4 regions of the Fictibacillus sp. KU28468 genome follow, and region 3 is predicted to be linked to each of the others. Evidence: riboswitches for the same ligand, from Rfam matches in the RefSeq annotation. Region 3 holds a riboswitch; each other region holds the start of a gene.
What was found. Region 3 has a riboswitch for S-adenosylmethionine ahead of OKX00_RS17985 (methionine ABC transporter ATP-binding protein). Riboswitches for the same ligand answer to the same signal wherever they lie in the genome.
Positions count from the first base shown of each region.

Region 1: it holds a riboswitch for S-adenosylmethionine, as region 3 does, so the genes downstream of both, mtnW (2,3-diketo-5-methylthiopentyl-1-phosphate enolase) here and OKX00_RS17985 (methionine ABC transporter ATP-binding protein) in region 3, are expected to answer to the same signal.
Region 2: it holds a riboswitch for S-adenosylmethionine, as region 3 does, so the genes downstream of both, mtnK (S-methyl-5-thioribose kinase) here and OKX00_RS17985 (methionine ABC transporter ATP-binding protein) in region 3, are expected to answer to the same signal.
Region 4: it holds a riboswitch for S-adenosylmethionine, as region 3 does, so the genes downstream of both, OKX00_RS01345 (LLM class flavin-dependent oxidoreductase) here and OKX00_RS17985 (methionine ABC transporter ATP-binding protein) in region 3, are expected to answer to the same signal.

Region 1 covers NZ_CP110666.1:2,851,382-2,856,201, forward strand. The annotation lists gene asnB (asparagine synthase (glutamine-hydrolyzing)) at 1-361, opposite strand, end outside; gene OKX00_RS14800 (1,2-dihydroxy-3-keto-5-methylthiopentene dioxygenase) at 545-1,081, opposite strand; gene OKX00_RS14805 (methylthioribulose 1-phosphate dehydratase) at 1,108-1,749, opposite strand; gene OKX00_RS14810 (2-hydroxy-3-keto-5-methylthiopentenyl-1-phosphate phosphatase) at 1,746-2,408, opposite strand; gene mtnW (2,3-diketo-5-methylthiopentyl-1-phosphate enolase) at 2,405-3,646, opposite strand; SAM riboswitch class I at 3,860-3,968, opposite strand; gene OKX00_RS14820 (pyridoxal phosphate-dependent aminotransferase) at 4,056-4,820, opposite strand, start outside.
Region 2 covers NZ_CP110666.1:2,856,247-2,861,066, forward strand. The annotation lists gene OKX00_RS14820 (pyridoxal phosphate-dependent aminotransferase) at 1-363, opposite strand, end outside; gene OKX00_RS14825 (carbon-nitrogen family hydrolase) at 449-1,246, shown strand; SAM riboswitch class I at 1,339-1,492, shown strand; gene mtnK (S-methyl-5-thioribose kinase) at 1,574-2,785, shown strand; gene mtnA (S-methyl-5-thioribose-1-phosphate isomerase) at 2,791-3,840, shown strand; gene OKX00_RS14840 (bifunctional diguanylate cyclase/phosphodiesterase) at 3,864-4,820, opposite strand, start outside.
Region 3 covers NZ_CP110666.1:3,427,251-3,432,070, reverse strand. The annotation lists gene OKX00_RS18000 (ATP-grasp domain-containing protein) at 1-791, shown strand, start outside; gene OKX00_RS17995 (YflT domain-containing protein) at 926-1,369, shown strand; gene OKX00_RS17990 (phosphatase PAP2 family protein) at 1,463-2,110, shown strand; SAM riboswitch class I at 2,137-2,252, shown strand; SAM riboswitch class I at 2,336-2,449, shown strand; gene OKX00_RS17985 (methionine ABC transporter ATP-binding protein) at 2,548-3,579, shown strand; gene OKX00_RS17980 (methionine ABC transporter permease) at 3,569-4,231, shown strand; gene OKX00_RS17975 (MetQ/NlpA family ABC transporter substrate-binding protein) at 4,259-4,820, shown strand, end outside.
Region 4 covers NZ_CP110666.1:255,651-260,470, reverse strand. The annotation lists gene spoIIR (stage II sporulation protein R) at 1-619, opposite strand, end outside; gene OKX00_RS01350 (ATP-grasp domain-containing protein) at 897-1,850, opposite strand; gene OKX00_RS01345 (LLM class flavin-dependent oxidoreductase) at 1,862-2,911, opposite strand; SAM riboswitch class I at 3,086-3,184, opposite strand; gene OKX00_RS01340 (hypothetical protein) at 3,487-3,651, shown strand; gene prmC (peptide chain release factor N(5)-glutamine methyltransferase) at 3,736-4,599, opposite strand; gene prfA (peptide chain release factor 1) at 4,610-4,820, opposite strand, start outside.

The DNA.
Region 1 (4,820 bases), 580 kb from region 3:
TACAGCTTTCTCCCCATTCAATATAGGAAATGAGAAGCACTTCGGTATCAGAATGACCTTCAAACCGATACCCTTTTTTCAACAGTTCTTTTCTTAAATCCTGTGTGTTATAAAGCTCACCATTATAACAAAGTGTGCAAGGGGCGTTCTCTTCTCCCCTCGTCATCGGCTGTGCGCCGCCTTCAAGATCCACAACCGCCAGCCTTGCATGGCCGAAGCCTGCATGAGTGCGGCTCCATACGTTCAAAGCGTCCGGACCGCGTTTCGATAATGTAGCTGCCATTTTAATCAATGTTTTATTTTCCTGTGAAACGTCGCGCTTCCAGTCTATCCATCCAGTAATCCCGCACACCGTCATCACCCTTTCCATTCGGATGCTGATTCATCCTTCCATAAGCGCCCAATACTTACTTTATGCAGGTAAGTGATAATGGTTCACCGGTATGAGTGGGTAATTATGCAAGATTGAAAAGCTTGCAAGCTAGCCATAAAAAAAACTGCAGCAAAGGAAGCTCCCTTTGCTGCAGTCTAGTGTGTAATCTGATTATTTAACGGCTGTTTCCTGTTTATCGTAGAGGGGCACCCAGCCTTCCTTTGATTTAAAGATTCGGACGGCCACAACTTTGCGGTCATCCATGAGTGTAAAGTAATGGCGATAGTTTTCAGGTACAGAAATGAGATCTCCTGGCTCTAGCTCGACGTCAAAAAATCGTCCCTCTGGCCCTTCAATCGCAAAAATACCGTGTCCGCTCACAATTAATCGTACTTCATCATCAGAATGGTGATGCTCTGCCAAAAAGTTTTTCAGCAGCTCATCAAGATTTGGAGTATCCGGTGACAGGGCAATTATGTCTTCTGTCACGTATCCTCTTCTTTCTGACAGTTCATCAATTTCTTTTCTGAAGACCTGAATGATTTCTGCTTTCTCTTCATCACTTAAAGAATAGTTTTCTTTCAGGTGTGCAGGAAGTTTTTCAATATCCCAATTTTCGTAGATTACTCCCTGGCTTTCAAGATAATCACTAACCTTCTTAAGTTCTTCATATCTCTCATGGTTATCATGAAAACGTAATTGCGCCATATGGCATCCCCCTATACTCTTTCGTTTTAAATAAGTGATGGTTGTCCATCATGAAACTGCATTATTGATTTCATTTTAATATGATAGGAAAATAGAAACTCTATTGCTTCCAAGTGCCTTTTCGCCTCAAATCCCGATTTGCCCCAAACGGTGATTCCGTGGTTTCGAATAAGGACAGCTCTTGTATCAGGACCAATTGCCTTTCCGAAGCTTTCGGCCAATATCTTAAGATCCGCATAGTTCTCAATAATGGGAACCGTGATGGACCCATCTTCTTCCCAGATGTTAAAGGCCTTGATCAGTTCCTGCCCTTTGAAAGTAACCTGCCCCTCTCCTGCATACAATTCTGAAATCACATTATTGTCCACAGTATGCACATGGAGACAGCAGCCCGCATCGGTCAGCTGATATACTTTTGAATGAAGGCCGGTTTCAGCTGAAGCGCGGAGATGTGTCGGATCAGCCGCATTTCCCTCTGAATCCACCAATAGAAAATCCTCAGTCGTCCTTCTTCGCTTATCCTTTCCGCTTGCGGTAACCAAGAAGGTAAGCGGTTGATCGCTTACCTTAATGGACAGGTTTCCGCTTGTTCCTGGAAACCAGTCCCTTAATGCCAATTCATCTTTAATGTCCGCCAGTTCTGTCCATAGCGCATCAAGCGTACTCAAACTCTCACTTCCTTTTCCTCAAGATACTGTACAATCTCATAAAAAGTAGAGAAAGGATCGTATGCAATGCTGAGTTCTTCGCATTTCTCGATCAAGAAATCTCTGGCAAACACTTTATCCGCAATCTTGGCGGCCTGCAGGTCTGTAATGGAATCACCGATCACAATTTTTTCATAACGGGAAGAATCGTAGCCTCTCAGTATAGTAGGTTTACAGCATCCACAATCATTGCCGCAGGAAGAATCGCAGGAGTGCGGCCAAAGAATCTGTATTGTCTCTCCATGAAAATTACTCCCGTTGCAATAAATCTTATCTTGATTAATTATTCCATCAAGCATTGGATAAACGAAAAAATCAATTCCACCACTGACGATAAACAGAGGGATATTGTGCTCTTTTGTATAAGCTGCAAATTCTTTAAATCCTTCTCGAAATTTTGCTGTTGAGAGGACATAGTCCACAATCTCATTCTTCCTGTCGGATGGAATAAGGGAAAAAAGTTTCCCTACACCTTCCCGGATAGAGATCTCCTGATTTAGAATTTGATCTTTAATGAGTTCCCAGCCGTTCGGAGCAAAATTCTTCATGATATCGATAATATTATCTTTTTCGGTAATCGTACCGTCAAAATCACAAAAGATAATTTTCGTTTTGCTCATGCCTTTACCAATCCGCCCCACAAATCAAGCGCTTCCTTTAAAGGTTTACTTTCCTGGCTGATCTGTTCAAGAGATTTGTTTAGCATCAATCCATCGATTGCATCCCGGAAAGCTCTTCCGCCATCCACAGCCCCTCCTGGATGGCCGTGAACACCCCCACCAGCATTAATAATGCTTTCAATGCCAAAATCCTGAAGCAATAGCGGTGTTAAACCAGGATGGATTCCTGCTGATGGTACCGGGAATGCCCCTTTCCAGTTTGCATCCTTCTCAGTCAGTTCGCCTGCAATGCCGATTGCATCTTCTTTTCGAAGGGCGACACTGCCATATGGTGACGGGAACAATACGAGATCCGCTCCTGCAAGGCGGAGCAGTTTACCAAGAAGCAGACGGTTGGAGATCCCATAAAATTCCGATGGTGTAATGGCGCCTGATAAGGCAGGATGTGCCATAATCGGAAGGCTGATGTCCGGATCTTCTGCTAAGCTTTGCAAGACGTCAAGCCCATAGGCGAAAACGTTAAACAGCAATGCGCTTGCCCCGAGCTCTGCCGCCTTTTTTGCTTTATCTTTCAGTTCATACGTACGCCCTGTCAAATTCACTGCATACAGTGTCTTATGTCCGGTCTCTTGTTCAGTTGCCGTTAATACTTCTTTAGCAGCTTTTATTCGTTCTTCAAATGGTGTCAGCGGATTATCGAACAGAATTTCATCATCTTTTACGAGGTCCACCCCGCCCAGCGCTTGTTCCTTCAGCTGATTCTTGAAATATTGAAGATCCCTGCCGATCACACCTTTAAAAATACTCATTAGAAGAGGCCTTTCAAAAACCCCCAGCTGATTGCGAATTCCATCAATTCCAAAAGAAGGTCCAGGAAAAGCCGAAGCCAATTCAGGGGAAAAATCAAGATCGATCAGCTTTACTTCTCCATCCAACGATAGTTTACCGAAAACAGTCGTCAAGATTGCCGGCAAGTCCGCTGTGAAGTTAGCGGCAGGATACGCGATTTTAAGAAGAGCCTGTTTTCTGGACGAGCCAAAGTATTGATTTACCCTCGTATCTTCGGGCAATTCATTGATTTCCACTACTTGGCCTTTATGGTTTCGCAGCTGTTCTTTCTGAAGATCCGGCAAGTCCGTCCATGAACCGACCGTCAGTCCGAGTGCAATTCCTTCAGCTTTTTTCTCAAAGTTGCCTTTTGGATCATGAACCAGATAGGTTGCAGTTATTGTCGACATGCTGAAATCCCTCCGAAAGCATAGATTTATATTAGAAAGGCGCAATCGCCCTGCTAAGGTCCTCGGAGCCGAAAAAAAGAAACATGTTTTCAGCCCTGGGCGCTGGAGCTGGACATTACTTCTATGCCAGCTGAATTTTGTACTCGCTTTACACTTAACTTAAAAAACCTCTTCCCGAGGGAAGAGGCATAATAAACACAGAGATACCGCTTCCTCTCATCTGTCAGCTGCCGCTGCAAGAATTAGCACCGTTTTTATCCTAAAGGATAAGCCGGTTGCCGGGCTTCATAGGGCTAGTCCCTCCACCTGCTCTTGATAAGAGAATAAATAAAATTATTCGAATGTTAGAATTACTTGTGATTATGACAGGTAACAAAAAATCTGTCAATCTCTTAAATGTTCAACACTATCAAAATAATTTTAGCTGGGCTATCCGATCAACGGCTTCCTTCAGCTTGTTCTCATCCGTTAATAGCCCTGCTCTAACATAACCGTCTCCTTCTTTGCCAAAACCGATGCCTGGTGCAACAACGACATGTGCATGCTCCAGAAGATAATCTGCAAAACTTTCAGATGTGAATCCTGAGGGAACAGGTAGCCAACAAAAGAAGGATCCTTTAGGGGCAGTCACATCCCAGCCGATCTCCTTCAATCCTGAAATAAACACATCACGCCGTTTTTCATACATGGCGACCAGGTTTTCCACGCACTCCTGCGGCCCCAGGAGTGCTTTAGCTGCAGCTTCCTGTACAGCTGGAAAAAGGCTGACATAGAAGTGGTCCTGAAGAAGATTAATGCTTTCAATCACACTCTCGTTCCCGATGGCAAAGCCTACTCTCCAGCCAGCCATGTTATACGTCTTGCTCATCGTATAGATTTCGATACCCTGTTCTTTCGCACCAGGAACCTGCAGATAGCTGACCGGTTTCTCGTTTTCAAATCCGATGGCTCCATAGGCAAAATCATGGACGACTAAAATATTATGCTTTTCAGCAAAGCTTACTGTATCTTCAAAGAACGGCACTGTCGCTACACCCGCCGTTGGATTATTCGGATAGTTCAAGAACATGAGTTTTGCCCGTTCTGCATCCTCTTGTGAGATTTCAGCGTAATCAGGCAGGAAATCATTTTCCTCTTTAAGAGGCATCATGCTCATCTCAGCTTCCGCCATGGC
Region 2 (4,820 bases), 570 kb from region 3:
TAGGTCACCTTTGTTCAAAAAACATTGTGAAATCTCTACTAAACCCGCTTTACCTCCGAATAAGACAGCTACTTCTTTTTTTGGATCAACGTCTACGCCGAATTCTTTCTTGTAATGTTCAGCAACTGCCTCTTTTAAAAAATCATAACCCCTGAACGGAGAATATTTATGATATTGCGGGTTATGAGCAGCCTCCTGCAAAGCGGCCACAATATGCGGAGGAGTGGGCTGGTCAGGGTTTCCCTGGCCAAGGTTGATAATATCATGCCCTTTAGAAGCAGCAGCACTCACCTTGCCTACCAGCTTTGCAAAAAATTGTTCAGGCAGCCGCGATAAAGCTTCTGCTTGCTGAAATTGTTTCACGGTTACACATCCTGTCTTTCGTAATTTTCTTGAAATTCTAATCAATTATGTTATACGCTTAATTAAAATCTGTCAAAACGTTTTAATGGAGGTTAGCATGAAACTTACTGTTGCAGCGATTCAAATGGATATTCAGCTTGGCAATCCCAAGGAAAATATTATGAGGGCTTCAGAAAGAATTGAACATGCAGCAATGAAAAAACCTGATGTGATTGTTCTTCCTGAACTGTGGACTACAGGCTATGATCTAGAAAGGCTAGATGAGATAGGAGATACAAACGGCGATGAGATCAAACGATTAATGAGCGGCCTTGCCAGCAAATACCAAGTGAACATTGTTGCAGGTTCCATCGCTAAGAAAACGGTTGAAGGAATCTATAACACCATGTATGCCTTTAACCGAAAAGGTGAGCAGACCGGCGAATACAGTAAACTCCATCTGATCCGGCTAATGCAGGAAGAAAAATATATTTCTCCGGGCTCCCGCAAAGGAAATTTCTTGCTGGAAAACGTTCCTGCTGCCGGTGTCATCTGCTATGATATCCGTTTCCCTGAATGGATTCGCGCCCATATTCTTGAAGGCGCCTCTATCCTGTTTGTTCCTGCCGAGTGGCCGGCGCAGAGGCTGAGCCACTGGCGGAACCTGCTAATAACAAGAGCCATTGAGAACCAATGCTACGTTGTGGCATGCAACCGGGTCGGCAGTGATAACAACAACACGTTCGCAGGTCACACGATGGTCATTGATCCCTGGGGAGAAATTATTGCAGAGACAGACGGAGAAGAAGAGACCATTTTGTTTGCTGAGGTCGACACTGATCTTGTTGAAGAAGTAAGAAACAGAATCCCTGTGTTTGAAGACAGACGCCCAGAGTTTTATTAAAAAAGATTTGACAGACAATGGATAAGATTGTATGATTGCCATTGTAAATTATTATTGCATTCTGTTTTTTCTAACAATTTTATATTTGTTGTCTCTTATCAAGAGCAGGTGGAGGGAATTTGGCCCGATGAAACCCAGCAACCGACCGTAATACCATTGTGAAATGGGGCGTCTATTACTAGAAGCCTGGAGATCCAGTATGGCACGGTGCTAATTCCAGCAAAACTTTGTTTTGCAAGATAAGAGGCGTGGAAACTATACTTCCAGGCCTCTTTTCTTACAGAAAAGAGGCCTTTTTACATACAAAATATTCCGGAGGTAGTATAGATGGCAACAACCCTCAAACAATCTTACGAACGACTGAATGAACAAACCGTGGTGGAGCTGGCACAAAAACTCGAACTGTTATCTGATTATCAAAACATTAAAGTCAATGAGATTGGTGACGGTAATCTTAACCTTGTTTTTCGGCTAATCGAAGAAGATACAGGTAAATCCATTATCGTAAAGCAGGCACTTCCCTATGCCAAAGTCGTGGGAGAAAGCTGGCCGCTTACACTTGACAGGGCAAGGATTGAAAGCAGCTCTTTAATAAAATCAGCAGAATTTGCTCCTGAGCATGTTCCAGAAGTTTTTTATACAGACCAGGATCTCGCTCTCACTGTAATGGAAGACTTATCTTCTCACGTGATTCTGCGGAAAGGTCTGATCGAAGGGGTCAAATATCCTCATCTCGCACAGCACATCGGCACATTTATTGCCAAAAGCCTGTTCTATACGAGTGATTTTTACTTGCATCCTTTCGAGAAGAAAGTGCTTGTCCAGACGTTTACAAACCCTGAACTCTGCAAGATTACCGAAGACCTTGTATTTACTGACCCGTTTTATGACATCGACACCAACGATTTTCCTTCCGAGCTGAAGGAGGCGGTTTCCGAACTATGGAGTGATACTCTCCTCAAACAGAGAGCTGCCTCTCTAAAATATAAATTTTTGACGCGTGCAGAGGCTCTGTTGCATGGTGACCTCCATACCGGAAGTATTTTCGTTACCGAAACTTCTACAAAATTAATAGATTCCGAGTTTGCTTATTATGGGCCTCAAGGCTTTGATATCGCCCACTTTTTTGCCAATATTGCATTGAATCATGCCTCACAGTCCTTTCATATCTCTGACTCTCTTAGGCGCGAAGAATATCAGAGCTATTTGCTCAGCGTGATCAAAGACACTTGGGAAACCTTCACTGCCCGTTACAGAGAACTGTGGAAAACAGAGGGTGTAGAGTCTGCAACCAAACTTCCTGGATTTGAGGAAGAGATTTTAAATAGCATTTTTACAGATATGATTGGTTTTGCCGGTTGTGAAGTGATCCGCCGCACGATTGGGCTTGCCCATGTCGAAGATCTTGATTCCATTGAAGACTTCAATGGCCAAATCGAGTTAAAAAAACGGGTGCTGAAGCTTGGAAGCGATTGGGTAAAGAACGCTGAGAGCATAAAAAATATCAATGAATTTATCACATACATCAGGAGTGTTTAATGATTATGAGTACGACAGAAACCTGGATTTCATCACTGAGATATAAAGGGGATCATCTTCTGCTCCTTGATCAGCAGCAGCTTCCCCGCCATACCGTCTACATTAATGTTACGACAATTGAACAAGTGTGGGGTTGCATAAAAAAATTGCAAGTGCGAGGCGCACCTGCCATTGGAATCGCCGCAGCTTTTGGAATCGTGTTATGGGCAAAGGCCAACATATCCATGCCGTATGACGAGTTCAAGTCAAAGCTGTTGCAGCAAAAAGCTTACCTTGCCGGATCCCGGCCCACTGCGGTTAATTTGTTCTGGGCCCTCGACCGGGTCACAGGCTCTGCCGAACAAGCCCGAGATACTGAGGAAGCGGTTCAGCTGATCGAGCAAGAGGCTCTTCTCATTCAGCGGGAAGATGAAGAAACTTGCCGTAAAATCGGGGAATACGCATTGACCTTGCTGAAAAACGGGGATTGTTTGATGACGCACTGCAACGCTGGCGGAATTGCAACTTCCCGGTATGGTACAGCTCTGGCTCCCATGTATTTAGCAAAAGAAAAAGGCTGGGACATCTCAGTGTACGCTAATGAAACAAGACCGGTATTTCAAGGGGCGCGTTTAACAGCCTGGGAGCTGCAGCAGGCAGGAATTAATGTAACATTGATTACGGATAACATGGCTGCCCATACACTTAAAACAAAAAACATCGCTGCGGTCATCGTCGGCTGTGACAGGGTCGCTGCCAACGGAGATACCGCAAATAAAATCGGGACGTTCGGACTAGCCTTGCAGGCAAAAGCACTCGGCATTCCCTTTTATGTAGCCTCTCCTCTATCAACGATCGATTTGAACACATCAACAGGAGATGATATTCCCATTGAGGAAAGACCGGCAGAAGAAGTGACCCACTTTCAGGGAGAACCCATCGCACCAGAAGGCGTGAAGGTATTCAATCCTGCTTTTGATGTCACTCCCCATGAGTACATTACCGCCATCATTACCGAGAGGGGAATTGCGTCAGGAAATTATAAAAAACAGCTTGCAAACTTTTTTAATAGCTAAAAAAAGCTCGCGGCCCTTTTGGGTCACGAGCTTTTTGTATGGTACGTATGAAACAATTCTTCGATTTCTGCCGCACAGACCGGTTTCCCGATGAAAAACCCCTGTACATGATCACAGCCATAATCCTTCAGCACAAGAAGCTGCTGTTTTGTTTCCACCCCTTCAGCAAGAGCTGTTACGGAAAGCCCTTTGCACATCGTGATGATCGCTCTGACGATGGCTGCATCTGTGGAACTGTGATCAGATTTCGTAAGGTTGCGGATGAATGATTGATCAATCTTAAGAATATCGATCGGAAAATCTTTTAAGTAGCTCAATGAACTATATCCCGTGCCAAAATCATCGATGGATATTTTAATGCCGAGCTCCTTCAGTTCTTTCATGATGTTAATGCCATATTGTACATTTTCCACCATCATGCTTTCTGTCAGCTCCAAATGAAGGAACCTTGGGTCAATTTTAGATCGCTGAAGCGCTTCTTTCACTTCATACACAAAATCCAGCTTTTGAAATTGCCTGCCTGAAACATTCACGGATATAGAGATCTCACTGTTCATCGTCTCATGCCATTTTTTCAGCTGCTGACATGCTTCATTTAATACCCATCTCCCAATGTTCCCGATCAGTCCGGTCTCTTCAGCAAGAGGGATGAAGTTTCCCGGGGAAACAATTCCAAGACGAGGATGGTTCCAGCGGACCAAAGCTTCGAGTGCGATGACCTTGCCATCATCCAAACTAATCTGGGGCTGAAAATACAGTGACAGTTCACCTTTTGGAATAGCATTCCGGAGAAAGCTCTCCATGGCAAGCCGTTCAATCGTGAACTCGTTCATCTCGCCCTTAAAGAACTCCCGCTCTCCCCTGCCTTTTGCTTTTGCCCGGTGAAGAGCAATTCCGGCATTTTTGATCAAAACATCCGGAGTAAGTCCATCATCCGGATAAATGCTGATTCCCATCGAGGCTGTCAGAACAAATTCCTG
Region 3 (4,820 bases):
AAGCGAATTTAGAAGAGCTGGTTCCTTCTGGACATGCTCCGAAACGAAAATCAACAACAGCTGCGGAACTTCATGATCAATTAGAAACCTTCCCATTTCCATGTGTCGTTAAGGCAGCGACAAATGAGGCAAATGCGGCAGGTTTTGATGTATTTATCTGCAAAAATCAGGAGGACATTGACAGGGCAGCAAACTTTTTCGCCTCCTGTGAAGGAATTGTCATAGAAGAGTACTTGGAGATCGAGCACAATTATTGCGTTCAGTTTGCCTGTACAGCAGATGACCGTCTGATTTATCTGGGCAGTACGATCCAAAATATTACGGAAGACGGAAAATATAAAGGAAACTGGGTCGATAAAGAGTCAGAACCCGATGATGAGGTCATCAAGGTCGGGAGAAGAATTATGGAAGAAGGCTGTAAAAGAGGCTATAAAGGGATTGCAGGATTTGACATTGCGGTAACGGCTGATGGAAGGAAAATAGCCTTTGATTTAAATTATAGAGTCAACGGTTCTACCGCCGCACTTCTTATGAGAGACAGTGTTGAAGAACAGCTCGGTAAAAAGGTAATCAAATTCGTTTCCTGGGAATCCAAGGGCGGTATAGAACCCCTGTATGATGAAGTGAAACGGGGGATTGAAGATAGATATTTCATTCCGCTGTCGATCTATAATGGCAGTGAAAGCCCTTATGAAGATGCCGCCACGCTTATACAGGGCCTTGTACTGGGAGACACAAGGGAAGAGGCGGATCAAAAGGAATATATTTTTCAAAGAGCCGGTCTATCCTAAAAGAGAAAACCATCTAAAACTCCCCGGCATTTGGAGGGGAGTTTTCTTATCCTTATGGTGGCACCTGTTTACAGATATAGGGTTGGGGTAAATACTAGTAAATAAAATCAGACATTGATTAGGAGGCAATACATATGAGCAAAATGGTGATTGGAGTGTATGAAACAGAGAACGAAGCTGTTGATAGTATACAATCCCTGGTGAATCAAGGATACAATGCAAAGGACATCTCCATCCTTGCTAAAGATGATGGAAAGATGGATCGAGTTGCCGATAAAACGAATGTTTCAGAAGAACATCTGGACGAAGATGTAAACGAAGCAGCCTATGGAACCATTGCAGGTTTTCTGTCTGGTATCGGCGGAGCCATCGCGGTGCCAGGCCTTGGTGTTCCCGGTATTGGTCCGCTGCTTGCTGCTGGTCCATTTGCATCCATGTTTAGTGAGGATTCAGAGGATGATTTAAAAGAAGTTCTCATGTCCCTGGATCTTTCAGAACGGACGGCTGAGCGTTATGTGCAAAAAATAGAACAGGGCAGCATTATGGTTTTCTTAGAAAAAGATGCGGTGAAACTTTAACAATAGAGTAATTCTAAGAGGTGCCTGAACGCATAAAATAGTCCGCCACATGAAAGGATATGTACATAAAAGCAAGTTAAAGTGAGGGCGGATATGAAAAAAGAGAATATGGCAATTCTAAGCGGCGTTATGATAATGGGTATTGTAGCTTTAAGACTAATGAACAGGCTTCGTAATGATGATCATTGGATGAAACTTGACGGAATGGGAAGCCTGGCTATATTTTCAGCACGGGGCGGAGGTTTCGTGGATTTCTTTCTGAGAAGTTACTCTTTTCTTGGTTCTGGATTTCTGTTGATTCCTGCCACTATTTATTCTGCATACAGATACAGGAGAAAAGGAAAGAGAAACATTGTTTTTTTATTAATAGCCAACCTGATCGGATGCCGTTGGATTAACTCTGTTTGGAGAAAGAATTGGAAGCAGCGGCCTCCATCCACTAAACCTTTTTACATTAGGTATGGATATCCGAGTGCGCATGCGATGAATGCAACAGCGCTTTATGGTCTTTTTACACTCTTATCAAAAAAGTTTGTTAGAACGAAATTTTGTATATTGGCAGTGCACCTTGGATTTATTTGCTGGAGCAGAATTTATCTAGGCATTCACTATATTACGGATGTACTGGCTGGAGTTGCCGGAGGAGCAATGTGGCTGGCTTTTATGGCTTCAGTGTTTTTTTTCCGATCAGAGAACTCCGAAAAAAGATTTGACATCGACTTAGATCATGGTATAAGATAGGTCACATCAAGTAAATATGAACGTGTTTCTTATCCAGAGAGGTGGAGGGATATGGCCCTGTGATACCTCGGCAGCGGGTTTTTCTTTTGAAAAACACTGTGCCAATTCCAGCAAGTTCCTTTAAGGGCTTGGAAGATAAGAAGAGCAGCTCGTTTCCTTATGGATACAAACATCTCTTCTTTCTTTAAGAAGAGATTTTTTTATTTAATTGAACATTATATTTGTTTCTTATCCAGAGAGGTGGAGGGATTGGCCCTTTGAAACCTCGGCAGCGGGTTCCCGGTTTAATGGGAATACTGTGCCAAGTCCGGCAAGCGATTAGCGCTTGGAAGATAAGAAGAGATCAGCCACTCATCTCGATGCGTCAGGCCTCTTCTTGTTTTCAAGAAGAGGCTTTTTTTGATGTTTTAACAGTAGCGAGAAAGGAGATCACATCATTGATTCGATTTGAAGAGGTAACCAAAATTTATGAGAGTGGCAAAAGCCGGGTAAGAGCGTTAAACAATGTGAGCTTTGAGATAAAAAAAGGGGAGATCTACGGTGTTGTCGGATACAGCGGAGCAGGAAAGAGCTCCTTGCTGCGATGTGTGAATCTTTTGGAGAAGCCAACATCAGGGCACGTCTTTGTAGGAGAGGAGGACATGGCAAGATTGTCTCCGAAGGAACTGAGAAAAAAACGGAAAAATATCGGTATGATTTTTCAGCATTTTAATCTGCTGAACGCAAAAACGGTATTTGATAATATTGCGACACCGCTTTATCTTCTCGGCATGAAGAAATCATTCGTTAAAGAGAAGGTGAACGACCTGCTGGAATTTGTTGGCTTGTCCGAGCACGGGCATAAATATCCCGACCAGCTCTCCGGCGGACAAAAACAGCGGGTAGGCATTGCCCGGGCGCTCTCCACTGATCCGGAAGTGCTATTGTGTGATGAAGCAACATCGGCATTGGATCCGCAGACTACCTCCAGTATTTTAAAGCTTCTGAAAAAAATCAATAAGGAATACAACATTACGATTCTGATCATCACGCATGAGATGAACGTCATTCGTGAGATATGCGATTCCGTCGCTGTTATGGAGAACGGAGAAGTGATTGAGAAAGGGAGCGTTTTTGATGTATTTGCAAGGCCACAGACTGAGACGGCAAGGCGCTTCGTCAGTTCAGTTCTTCAGGATGAATTGCCTGAGTCCCTTAAAGACCTATTGAAGAAGCAGGACAGGAATCATCAGATCTTCAGGATTGTATTTACCGGAGCATCCACAAGACAACCGCTGCTGTCACAGATTGCCAAGAAATTCAACGTGGACGTCAGCGTTCTATACGGCCATGTCACAGAACTTCAAGACGTCCCTTTCGGAAACCTTGTTGTTCAATTGATCGGCGACGAACAGGAAATCAGAAGAGCGATCTTTTTCGTGAACCAGAGTGAAGTCGAAATAAGGGAGGTCGCACCTTATGCAAGTTGATTGGAGTACATTTTGGGTCGACATTTTAAATGCGGCCGGTGATACCTTAACGATGGTTGGATTTTCCTTATTGTTCTCGGCTGTAATCGGCATTCCGCTTGGCGTCGTACTCGTAGTCACGAGGAAGGGGCACATTCTTGAAAACCTGGCCGTCTTTAACGTTTTGAACGCGATTGTAAACGTTCTGCGTTCGATACCGTTCATCATCTTAATGGTGGCGATTATCCCGTTTACAAGATTAGTAGTCGGTACCTCTATCGGGACATCGGCCGCGATTGTGCCATTGATTGTATATGCCGGCCCCTATATCGCAAGGCTCGTGGAAAACAGCCTGCTTGAGATCGATCCGGGCATTGTAGAGGCCGCAGAAGCCATGGGAGCTACTCCTTGGCAGACCATCTTTCGCATACTGCTGCCGGAAGCATTCAGTTCACTGATCCTGTCGTTTACGATCGCAACGATCGGCCTGGTCGGAGCTTCGGCGATGGCAGGGGCTGTTGGTGGAGGAGGCTTGGGCGATCTGGCCATTGCCTACGGCTATCAGCGATTTGATACAGACGTGATGATTGTCACCGTCGTTCTGCTCGTCATCCTTGTTCAAGGCTTACAGAGCACAGGAAATATACTGTCCAGAAAAATTAGAAGAAGATAAAAAGAGAAAAGGGAGAAGGGAAATCGTATGAAAAAATATTCATTGATCATTTTAGTCATCGGGGTTTTAATGTCGGCATTCTTGAGCGGGTGCAGCGGCGGAGATAAAAAAGGCCTTGAAAAAGTAAAGATGGGCATCAGCGGATCTGACAGTGACGTGTGGAAGTATATCGCTAAAAAAGCAGAAAAAGAAGGTATTGATTTGGAAATCGTAGAGTTTTCCGATTATGTCCGTCCGAATCAGGCATTGTCTGACGGGGATATTGACGCTAATGCGTTTCAGACCATCTCTTACTTCAATTCGTTTAAAAAAGAACATAAATTGGATTTAGCCCCGATTGCAACAACCGTCATTGCGCCTATGGGCGTTTACTCAAAAAAATACAAGAACATCAAGGATATCCCGGCTGGATCAACCATTGCTTTGCCGAATGAAGCTACGAACATGGGCCGTGCATTGCTTCTTCTGCAGAGTGCCGGGCTAATCAAACTGGAAAAGAACTTTGATGGAAATGGTGATCTGAAAAAAGTGGCGGAGAACAAAAAACACTTGAAGCTTAAACCAGTAGTTGCAGGCCAGACACCACGGG
Region 4 (4,820 bases), 1.2 Mb from region 3:
AGAATTTAACTTCTATTTTTTCTTCCTCAGGCTTTTGAACAACAGGTGCGTCCTGAGCTGGTCCTGAGGCTACTTCCTTTACACCCTTCTGATCCGCTTTAACGGCGTCTCCGTTTTCAAAATCAAGGAAACATAGAGGCGGAAACAATACACACCACCAATTGGCTCCTTTCCCTTTACCAAGTGTAATGAGGACCGCTTCATACTTTCCAGCAGGGTAGACATTATTTCCGTACATTTTTGTCGGGAAGGCGACATGATTGTTGAATTGAACTTTGTAGGGAATGCTGAGCCCGGCATCTTTCAAATAGGACTTTACCACGTTTTCAACTTCAGGCAAATGTTTTCGGATCACTTTTTCGGCCTGATCATGTGAATCCAGGCCACCCACCCAGGTTGTGATCTGTTCGTTCACTTTATCCCGAATTCTTCTTTTCAGTGCCTGATCTTTTTCCGCATCACTGTTTGCCAGAATCCGTAGCCTGATGGCATCACTCGGAATTTTAGCAGAGGCATTCATGGTGGCATCGGCCACCTTCGTTTGGGTTTCAAAAAACAGCAGCATCGCGATCAGCGATAGGAATAGTATAGTCATTAGCGATTTTTTTGATCTTTTCATGTTTAAAACTCCCCTTTCCTTTTCTATCCTCATTGTGGCCACGGAAAGGAGGAATCATACTATGAATCTAGTAAACAAATACAGGGAAAATATGACAGAAACCGGCTGTGAAACAACGGACTTTGTCACAAATTTATTAAACATATCAAAAAGGTCACATAATTCCTCTGCAATGTAGTGGGTCTGCTATAGTAAGGACATCCCTATCACCCCCTTTTTCATGTAGATAATGAAAAAACAAAGAGCCTCCCGCTGCTGGCGGGAGGCTCTTTTTGTCTTATTGCACGGTTGCTGCATTCAATGAATCAAGCTGCTGCTGCAAAAATTTCGCAAGCTCCAGCATGCCATATTTTCCGGCAGCCGCTTCAGCATCAGAGTTGTAATTGGTGTTCGTATTGATATCATACGTATAGATCGTGCCGTCTTTATCTTTTATAAATTCGATCCCGGCAACATGAATCTTGTTGTCTGCCAGAACCCTCATATAGTTTTCAATGATTGACTCATTGAAGTCCTCCTGAATTTGAAACTTCGGCTTGGCTGGCGTTTCCTCTCCTGCAGGACAAAACAGGTCACCGATCTGGCAGGCGTCTGCCGGACAGAGTTCAAAGCCTTCTGAGGTATCCACCCGAACCGCATAAACAAACTTGCCGCCGACAAATTCGCAGCGTGTAATATAAGATTCCGGCGATTCAATATAATCCTGTATCAATGTGATGCCATCCACCGGCTCTTCGAAATCAGGGCCGAGCACATACTCTTTCAATCCTTGGTATGAATGGAAAAGCTGAACACCAAGGCCTTTTCCCGCCCGGTTATGCTTTGTAATAAACGGTTTGCCGCTGAACTGCTCAGCTGCCTGCAAAATTTGGTCCTTGCCAACAGCCGCAATGGTTTTGGGCGTCTTCACCCCATGCGCCTCAAGCTCTAAATATTGAACGACCTTACTCACCTCAAGCTGAAGGGCGCGGCTGCCATTCAGCACTTTTCGGCCATGTGCTTCCAGCCAGGCAATGACACCGGCAGCAAGTTCCGGTGCATAACGGTGTCCTCTTGTATGTGAGGAAGCACTCATGCGGCTGTAAAAAATGCCCTCGGGCGGGGCTTCTGCCAGATTAACCGTTCCCTGATCGAGATGCCATGCCTCATAAGGCACTTGCAGCTCATCCAGCCTCTTTGTGAGATGATCTGTCCATTCATCGTTCTCATGTATGATATATACTTTTTTCATGGTCATCCTCCTTATTTCGCATATTCTTTCCGATAGCTCTCTACCAAAGGCATCACCTGTTTTGAGAAACGTTCCATCTCTTCTAACTGAGGGGAGAATTGCAGTAAAAGGAGTCCGAGGCCGGCTTCTTCATATGCTGCAATCCGCTCCGCAATCTGTTCAGGTGTACCGATCAGATTCGGCCTCAGCCCCCGGTTGGAAACAGAGTAGTCGTACAGCTGAATCTGCTGTTCAAGCTGCGACTTGCTCGTAAAATCTTTAAACCCAGCATATGCGCTGGACTCTTTTACATCTGTAATCCTCTGCAGTTCCGCTTGGGCTTCTTCTTCAGTATCCCGGCAGATCACATAGGCCGCCATGCCGAACGAAGATAAAGGTTCTTTCCCTGTTTGCCCGCGGCGGTTCTTCATGTCATTGATCTTAACGGCGACTTCTTCGACAGTGCCGCCATGCATGACGTAGGCGTCACAGGAGGAAGAGATAACCTGTTTACCCCTTTCACTTTCTCCGCCAGCATACAAAATGGGATTTGGCCGCTGAACAGGTTTAGGGAAAAGTTTCGTATCGCTAAACTGATAAAACTTGCCGGAATAATTGAAGGTTTCTTCTGTCCACAGCCCCTTTAGAACATCAAGAAACTCTTGCGTACGCTCATATCTTTCGTCGTGGGCAGTAAAAATGCCGCCATACTGCTTCGCTTCCTCTTCCCACCAGGCGGAGACGACATTAAGTGTAAACCTCCCGCCGCTCATTTGGTCGATGTTCGCCGTCATTTTCGCCGTTACAGCAGGATTATGGAATCCCGGCCTTACCGCTGTCATAATTTCTATTTTCTCCGTTACGGCCGCGAGACCCGCTGCCGTTGTCCAAGCCTCCAAAGAGTCCTGCTCCGGCCCTTTTATATCATTTAAATACAGTTCCGCGATCAGCGTCGTGTCAAACCCCCACTTTTCCGCGGACTGAATAACCTTCTTCGCATAATCAAACGTCGGCGGCATGTTCTCATCTTCCACATTTCTCAGCCATCCACCAAAGATCGGCAACCAAAATCCAAATCTCATCTACCTTTTTCTCCCCTCTGCTATAAGCAAAACATACTGCCGCCGAGAGAGACCCTCTAAGTCTATCCCATCAGCGCGGAGGAGCGGTCGCGACAAAGTCGAGACCCCCCGACCTACCAAAATAGCCCACAAAAAAAACTCCCTCTCAGATAAGAGGAAGTTTTAGACCGTTCCATCTTATCTTCCAGGATCTACTCCTGCTGGATTTAGCACCTTCTAAAAATAGGTTGCCGGGTTTCATAGGGCCAGTCCCTCCACCGCTCTGGATAAGATTTATTTAATTAATAGTAATCCTACAATAGAAGTAGGTATTTCGTCAATTTTTAGGATGTGAGAATAGATGATATTGAGTTGCGTTTGACTGGCAAATAAGTCTGAAAATTAAGTTCGGATCAATTATTGCTTGTTTCGCTCAATTATTCTCCATTCGGCTCAATTCAGCGCCAGTTTCGTTCAATTCCGTTCTTCCGGCCACAAAAAAAAAAGGGGCTGTCCAAGAAGTCTGTAACCTGTTGATTTCCGTTCCAGGCTGCTCGCTTTTACCGGCGTAAACGCCTACTTTCGCAGGGCGTGCGGTGAGCCTTACCGGCGTGAACGCCTACTTTTTGGTGCAAGCACCGGCGGGAGTCTCACCTGTCACGCTAGTCCCGCAGGACAAGGAAGGCTCCGGCAGCTTTTTATCGCACGAAGAAAATGTGAAGTTCATTTTCGAGGAGTCTCGCATCTTCCACTTCAATTAACTTTTCATTGAAGATTTTTCAAGCCAAAAAGGGGCTGCCTGAAGGTCAATTTTCGACTTTCTGGACAGCCCCCACCTTTTCTGCTTATTTAAAGCCAATCTCCGCGATAACCATCCGTTCTTTTTGGCTGATATCCTTTACTACCGAAACAACCGACCCAGGGAACGTGACCCTGAGCATTTCAGCCACGGTCTGGCCCTGATCATGGCCGACTTCAAAGGCAACAATGCTTTGTGGGTTCAGAACGAGGGGCAGCTCTTCCATAAACCTTCTGTAAAATACGTAGCCGTCCTCACCGCCGCTAAGTGCACGGAAAGGCTCTTGATCCTTAACGATCGTCTCAAGCTCCATTATTTCACGGTCAGGAATGTAAGGAGGATTCGACACAACGATATCTGTTTTTTCTCCGCCCTCGATCAGAGGCTGAAGGAGGTCTCCATGAATAAAACGAACAGATGCCTCAAGGTCTTCAGCATTTTTCTTTGCGACTTCCAGGGATTCCTCAGCAATATCGATCGTGGTTACCGAAAAACGAGAATTCTCCAGTGCCAGCGTAATGGCAATGGCACCGCTCCCCGTCCCGACATCGACTGTCTGGATCTTTTCTATGCCAGGGAACCTCATCATGGAGCGATGAAGCACTTCATATACGAGCTCTTCTGTTTCCGGCCGAGGAATGAGCACCTCTTTATTCACCGAAAAGCGTCTTCCGTAAAACTCTTCAAACCCAATAATGTATTGGACAGGCACTCCATCGCCATGCTTTTGTACAGCTGCTTCAAATGCCTCTTGCTGCTTTGGAAGAAGCTCTTCATCCAAACCAAGAAGCAGCTCCGTCCGGCTCAGATCGCCAAGTACATGACGAAGCAGAAGCTCCCCGGCTTGAGGTTCCCGTCTCTTTTTCGTTAAAAAAGATGAAGCCCAGTTCAGGGCTTCATGCCGTTTCATCGCTTTCATCTTATGCTTCCGTCTGGGCCTTCATTTTGCTTGTCTGGTCTTCTGTAATTAATGCTTCAATGAATTCGTCCAGCTTGCCGAGCAAAATTTGATCCAGTTTTTGAAGAGTCAGGCCGATGCGATGGTCCGTTACACGGTTTTGCGGGAAGTTGTACGTACGGATCCGTTCTGAACGGTCACCGGTACCCACTGCAGATTTACGGTTTTCATCG